Regions from separate parts of the Vreelandella sulfidaeris Esulfide1 genome, predicted to be linked through region 1. Evidence: predicted binding sites of a transcription regulator. Region 1 holds the regulator's gene; each other region holds the start of a gene.

Region 1 (2,268 bases):
CGCGTGGAAATCGCACGCTCACTAGCGACAGAGCCTGCCTTTATTTTGCTTGATGAACCTTTTGCTGGCGTAGACCCCATTTCGGTAGGCGAGATAAAAACCATCATCCGTGCGCTAAAGCAGCGCCATATTGGTGTGCTAATTACTGATCACAATGTGCGTGAAACGCTCGATATTTGTGATATCGCCTATATCGTGGGTGATGGTCAAATCATCGCTAGCGGCTCTCCAGATGCCATTCTCACAAACCAGAAGGTGAGAGACGTTTATTTGGGTGCTGACTTTCGTCTGTAAGGCTTTTCTTAATTCTGACGCTTATTTTTGGCCTATAAATAGTGCTCTACAATGACTTTACCACCAATGGCATGCTTATTGCACTTGCACCTGGTCCTCACTCGCACTAGGGTGGAGGATTCTGAATAACGAGTGGTTCTCAGATGGTCATGAAAGCTTCTCTACAACTGCGTATCGGCACACAGCTGACCATGACACCTCAGCTGCAGCAGGCCATCGCCCTGTTACAGCTATCAACGCTGGACCTTCGTCAAGAAATTCAGCAGGCCTTAGACGCCAACCCCCTGTTGGAACAGGAAGATGAATTTAGCGAACAGGCCGTCAGCGAGCCTAAAGAAGAAGAGTGGTCCGAGAGTATTCCCACCGAATTATCAGTAGATAGCGATTGGTCAGATACCTACCAGGATATCGGAAGTCACGGCGCCAGCAGTAGTGAAGGGCCCGACTTTGAGCGTCAGGCTGCCGGCCAGAGCCTTCATGGGCACTTGCTATGGCAACTGGCGATGACCGATTTTGGCGAGCGTGAACAGCAGGTTGCGGAGAGCTTAATCGATGCGCTAGACGCTAACGGCTATTTAACCCAACCGCTCAATGACATCCGTGAAGGGCTTCGCGCTCAAGGCATTGACGGACTTAGCCAGCGCGAGGTAGAAACCATCTTGCTCAAGCTCCAGCAGTTTGAGCCAACGGGTATCTTTGCCCGCGACCTGCGTGAATGCCTAATGCTGCAGCTAGCGGCCCTTCCTGATGATACCCCGCTACTGGTCCCCGCCCGCCGCTTAGTGCGACAGTTTCTTGAAGCGTTGGGCAAAGATGACATGCGCTTGCTAAAACGCCGACTGGGGCTTGATGATGATCAGTTGGCGGATGTCATTTTGCTAATACGCAGTCTTGATCCACGCCCAGGCAGCGCCTATGGCGATACCGACGACAGCTACGTAACGCCGGATCTCGTCGTACGCCATGACCATGAAGGCTGGCATTTAGAACTCAACCCCGAGGCGCTGCCACGGCTGCGGATACAACCTGACTATGCCAGCTTGATAAAGCGTGCAGACAAAAGTCAGGACAACCAGTTTCTTAAAGAGCATCTTCAGGAAGCTCGCTGGCTGATTAAGAGTCTTTCAAGCCGCAACGATACGCTGCTACGTGTTGGCCGTGAAATTATCACCCGACAAATTGGCTTTTTAGAGCATGGCGAAGAAGCGATGAAACCTTTAATACTCGCCGATATCGCCGAAGCCGTGGAAATGCACGAGTCGACTATTTCACGGGTAACTACTCAGAAATATATCCATACACCGCGGGGCGTTTTTGAGCTCAAATATTTTTTCTCGAGCCAGGTAAGTGGGCAGGATGGCGATAGCCACTCCAGTACGGCTATCCGCGCACGGCTCAAGAAACTGATCCAAGAAGAGCCGCCTGGCAAGCCGCTTTCGGATAGCCGCTTAGTCACGCTCTTAGATGAGGGGGGCATCCAGGTGGCACGTCGCACGGTGGCCAAATACCGCGAAGCGATGGGCATTCCCTCCTCCAGTGAACGGCGCCGTTTGCGCTAGCACTCGTCACCCTCTCAGGGAAACTCTCGACAAGGGCTTTGCAACGCGGCAAAAAGGGTTACAATCGAAGTACAGTCCGATGGATAAGGAGTACGTCAATGCAAGTTAATATCACTGGTCATCACGTAGAACTGACCGACGCCTTGCGTGACTATGTCAACGAAAAGCTTGAACGTGTAGAGCGCCATTACGACAATATAACCACGGTGCAAGTCACCCTATCAGTAGAGAAGGAGCGCCAGCATGCCGCCTGTACACTGCATGCTGCAGGCGCTGACTTACATGCCGAAGCCATAGACAGTGATATGTACGCCGCTATTGACGCACTAGCGGACAAAATTGACCGTCAACTCGTTAAACATAAGGAAAAAGCACAAGCCCGCGCCCAAGGCGCAGGTGTGCGTTAATTCAATGA
Region 2 (2,268 bases), 1.8 Mb from region 1:
AATCACCCCTGCTAGTGCCGCTGCTGCACCGGCAAGGTGCACAATGCCTGAGCCCGCGTAATCAGAGTAACCAACTTCAGACAACCAACCGCCGCCCCAAGTCCAGTAACCAGACACAGGATAGATAAACGCAGTCATTACCACAGCAAAGGCCAGGAATGCCCATAGTTTCATGCGCTCAGCAACGGCACCCGACACAATCGACATGGCGGTGGCGACGAACACAACCTGGAAGAAGAAGTCAGAACGCATTGAGTAGTAGGGGGCGTCATCGCCGCCTGCGGTCACCGCATCAGCACTATTCTCAGCGCCAATCAAGAAACCCAGATTAGGTAAAAAGCCGCCAGCACTGCTGGAGTACATGATGTAGTAGCCCACCAGCAGGTACATGGTGCAGGCGATCGCAAATAGCGCGATGTTTTTGGTAAGGATCTCTGCGGTGTTTTTGGAGCGTACCAAGCCCGCTTCCAACATGGAGAAGCCTGCGGCCATCCACATCACAAGCACGCCGCAAATTAGAAAGTAGAACGTATCGAGCGCGTAGCTCAAATCAGCTAACTCATTCATGAGGTGTTCCCCGTTATTCTATGAGAAGTTATACGCAAAAAAAGGCGCTGCAGCCTGTTCGCGTGGCGTCCGTTATACGGCGTCAGCGCCGCGCTCACCGGTGCGTATACGAATCACGTCTTCCAGTGGCGTAACAAACACCTTGCCGTCACCGATCTTGCCGCTGTTAGCCGCGCTACAGATCGCATCCAGCACGCTTTCTAAACGCGCATCGTCCACGGCCACTTCCACTTTCACTTTGGGAAGAAAGTCGACGACGTATTCTGCGCCACGGTACAACTCGGTATGCCCTTTCTGACGGCCAAACCCTTTCACTTCGGTAACCGTAATGCCCTGTACGCCGTTGTCGGCGAGTGCCTCACGAACGTCGTCGAGCTTGAATGGCTTGATGATAGCGGTGATGAGTTTCATCCCGGATCTCCCCTGCTGGATAAGTCCTGCTAGATTGGTAGCGGCACAGCCGCCAGAATAAGCACCTGAACCGATAATGCGCATACCGTGCCAGCTGACTTTTTTTAAATAAAAATCAGTCAATTAAGTAAAAATCAAAGCCCCTTTCCACGCTCACTCTCATCAAACCAAACTCCACCACACCGCTATTGCACCAAAAAAGAGCAACATAAAATGTTGACCGCTCTATTTCGATGCAAACCACTCGCCAAGCAGTAAATCCATTCGGCGCATGCGAATTTGCCAACTGTTGCGTATCCTTACGGGTAAGCGTTTTTATATTCATTTAGCTAGTAATCAAGGAGAGAGCAGCTATGGCCCCTCAAGACCGCATCAGCCGACTGGCCCAGCAGATTGGCGATCGCTTACAGAACGCCTCGCAGGCGCCGGAAGATATTCAAAAAGGCGTGCAGCAAGTTGTGCGCGGTGCGTTTGACCGCTTAGAACTTGTCTCAAGGGAAGATTTCGATATTTTAATGGACGTATTGCAGCGCACGCGTTCACGGGTAGAGGCGCTAGAGCGTCAGGTTGCGACACTTGAAGCCACGGTAGAAGCTTCTACTGCTCCCACTGCCACCCCGCTAGAAGCAGAAGTACCGCCGGTGCCTACCCCCGAGCCAGATACAGATACAGATACAGATACAGATACAGAAAAGAAGAATAAGCCCACTTAACACTTCCGCCTCATTAACAGCAGCAATAGGTTAATGCCCTATTGCTGCATGGATTAGCGTTAACTGGATAAACTATAAACACGAATCACTATCATTGACTTTATGTTTCCTGGTGATACTCTCCGCCTACTCACCCTTATTGTTCGCGGACTGATCCCCATGTATGTTTTGCACTCCTTACCTACTTCACTTATTGGTACCGGGCTACTGCTGTGCCTCTCCAGTAGCGTTTTCGCCCAAGAAATGACCTCTAGCGCAAACGCCGACGACACTATGGTCGTGGTTGGATCCCGCACGCCCACTCAAATCAGTCAAATTCCCGGCGCTGTTTGGGTGATTGACAAAGAGATGCTGCAACAGCAGACCCGCAATGGTGCAGACCTAAAGACAGCATTGGGGCGTCTGGTGCCGGGGCTGGATCTGGCGCCGCAAGGGCGCACCAATTATGGGCAGAACATGCGAGGTCGGGGCGTGCAGGTGCTTATCGATGGTGTATCGCTGAACAGTTCGCGAGGGCTTTCCCGTCAATTCGATGCCATTGATCCCTTCAATATTGAGCGTGTGGAAGTGCTTTCTG
Region 3 (2,268 bases), 530 kb from region 1:
ACGTGGGTGGTGTAGAGAACCAAACCAACCAGTGTCAGGCCGCCGACTAGGTTGCCCAGTACGGTGGGGATTTCGTTCCACATAATGTACTGATAAAGGGTGAAGTCAGCGCCCATCATGAGGCCGATGGGGAACAAGAACATGTTGACCACGGAGTGCTCAAAACCGAGATAGAAAAACACAATGATGGGCATCCACATGGCCATAATCTTGCCGGAAACCGTTGTGGAGATAGCGGCGCCCACCACGCCCATGGACACCATCCAGTTACAGAACATGCCCCTTAGGAAAAGCACAATCCAACCGGCAAATCCCGCCTCTTGGTAACCCACCGTGCGACTTTCACCCACGGTCATCATCGTTTGGCCGACGGCGTTGATTTCCTCGGTACCGCCCATGGTGAAATTCAGGTAGCCAAAGGTGGCGATAAAGAGTGCGCCCCCAAGGTTGCCGAGTCCCACCAAGCCCCAGCATTTCAGCATCCTAGGCAGTGTGACGCCGGGCCTTTTGTCGAGCCATGCAAGAGGCACCAGCGTAAAAACACCAGTGAGCAGGTCATAGCCCATCAAATAGAGCATGACGAAGCCCACTGGAAAGAGCAGAGCGCCAATCAAGAAATGGCCGGTTTGCGTAGCAATGGTGATGGCGAAGATAACGGCCAACGCGAGAGTGGCGCCCGCCATGAACGAGCGGATAAGTGTATCCCGGGTGCCCATATAGATTTTTGACTCACCCTGGTCTACCAACTTCGTGACAAATTCACTGGGCATTAGATAAGACATAAGCAGCTTTCCTGTGTCATTTCGGTTAGTGAACGCCTCGCCCAATTTTTTAGTGTTCCAGACAGGATCAATAAAAAAAACAGCGGCGCTGTTTTGGTGCAAAAAGGGAGGACTTGCAGCGTTAACGTTCTTATTGCGATTTATGTGCCAACACGCATTATTTTTATTTAACTGTTTGTTTTTATGTTTTTTTTATGGTTATTGCCTAGCACGCAATGCACAGAATAGTTATTACGAAAAGTCGTAAATAGCGATATTTCGTTGTTTTATTAACGAAAAATCGTAAATGGCGTGGTAATTGAATGGTTAAGGTGGGAAACATCTTGAGCCATGAGGTATGCACCAATGTATGAGCAAGCGTATTCGCACTCCGCGGCTCTAATGGGCAGCTTTTCACCCCTTGCAATGATTGTGGTCGACCCGTTGGCCGATCAACTGCTGGCCGCTAATCCCATCGCTTGCGAGATGCTCAATATTGATGGGCCTCTGCCTTTAGCGACACCGTTTAGCCACCGCTTGAGCGCTGGATTGCCGCTATGGGTGAGCTTTACCGATGAAGCGTTGGTACAAGAAACGGCCTGGTCGGATGATTTGGTACTGCTAGATATGCTCCGCCAGCCGTACCGAGTTGAGGTTTATGCCCAGCGCCTCGGCGACTCAGAACAGCTGTTGATGACGCTAATTGATCGCAATAAAGCCGAGCAGCGACGTGCCAAAGCGGAGCTAGGTCGCCAGCATCGCCAAGGGGAAGTGGGTTGGCAGCGTGTCGAGCAGGTATTTGAACGCATTGAAAAGCAAAACCATCTTATTCTTAGTGCGGCGGGCGAGGGTATTTATGGCCTTGATGCCGAGGGCAAAACCACCTTCGTAAACCCAGCTGCGGAGCGTATTTTGGGTTGGAGTACCGAGGATATGGTGGCCCACGATGCACACCTAATGTTTCACCACACCCATGCCGATGGCAGTCACTTTCCGGTACAGGAGTGCCCGATCCATGCCTCGTTTAGCGATGGCCAGGTGCATCATGTCGATAACGAAGTGTTCTGGCACAAAAATGGCGAAGCGATTCCTGTTGAGTACACCAGCACGCCGATTTTTGAAATGGGCCGTTTGGTTGGGGCAGTGGTGCTTTTTCGCGATATTCGTGAGCGTAAACGCGCCGAGCAACAGCTACGCGATGCGCTCGCTGAAGTGGAGGCACTCAAACAACGGCTGGAACTGGAGAATGAGTATCTACAAGAAGAGATAAAAGCAGAGCTTAACCATCGCGACATCGTCGGCGATAGCCCGGCGGTGGCAAAACTGATCAAGCAGATCCAGATGGTTGCTCCCACTAGCGCCAACGTGCTGATCAGTGGCGAGTCGGGTACCGGCAAAGAGCTAATTGCCCGTGCCATTCATGCGGGCAGCACGCGTAGCGATAGGCCGCTCATCCGTGTGAACTGCGCGGCTATTCCCAGAGACCTTTTTGAGAGTGAGTTTTTCG

What was found. Region 1 encodes sigma-54, which starts transcription at its own class of promoters, with help from an activator protein. Its sites were predicted from a motif close to TGGCACNNNNNTTGCTNT; they were not measured.
Region 2: the regulator sigma-54 is predicted to act here: its motif matches at 1,054-1,071, upstream of ACW44H_RS18460 (P-II family nitrogen regulator).
Region 3: the regulator sigma-54 is predicted to act here: its motif matches at 915-932, upstream of ACW44H_RS04745 (formate/nitrite transporter family protein).

The regions. Positions count from the first base shown of each region.
Region 1 covers NZ_CM133364.1:1,541,016-1,543,283, reverse strand. The annotation lists gene lptB (LPS export ABC transporter ATP-binding protein) at 1-294, shown strand, start outside; gene ACW44H_RS07060 (RNA polymerase factor sigma-54) at 438-1,853, shown strand; gene hpf (ribosome hibernation-promoting factor, HPF/YfiA family) at 1,952-2,260, shown strand; gene ACW44H_RS07050 (PTS sugar transporter subunit IIA) at 2,265-2,268, shown strand, end outside.
Region 2 covers NZ_CM133364.1:3,966,891-3,969,158, forward strand. The annotation lists gene ACW44H_RS18455 (ammonium transporter) at 1-567, opposite strand, end outside; gene ACW44H_RS18460 (P-II family nitrogen regulator) at 640-978, opposite strand; gene ACW44H_RS18465 (accessory factor UbiK family protein) at 1,332-1,691, shown strand; gene ACW44H_RS18470 (TonB-dependent receptor) at 1,851-2,268, shown strand, end outside.
Region 3 covers NZ_CM133364.1:1,014,631-1,016,898, forward strand. The annotation lists gene ACW44H_RS04745 (formate/nitrite transporter family protein) at 1-782, opposite strand, end outside; gene ACW44H_RS04750 (sigma-54 interaction domain-containing protein) at 1,113-2,268, shown strand, end outside.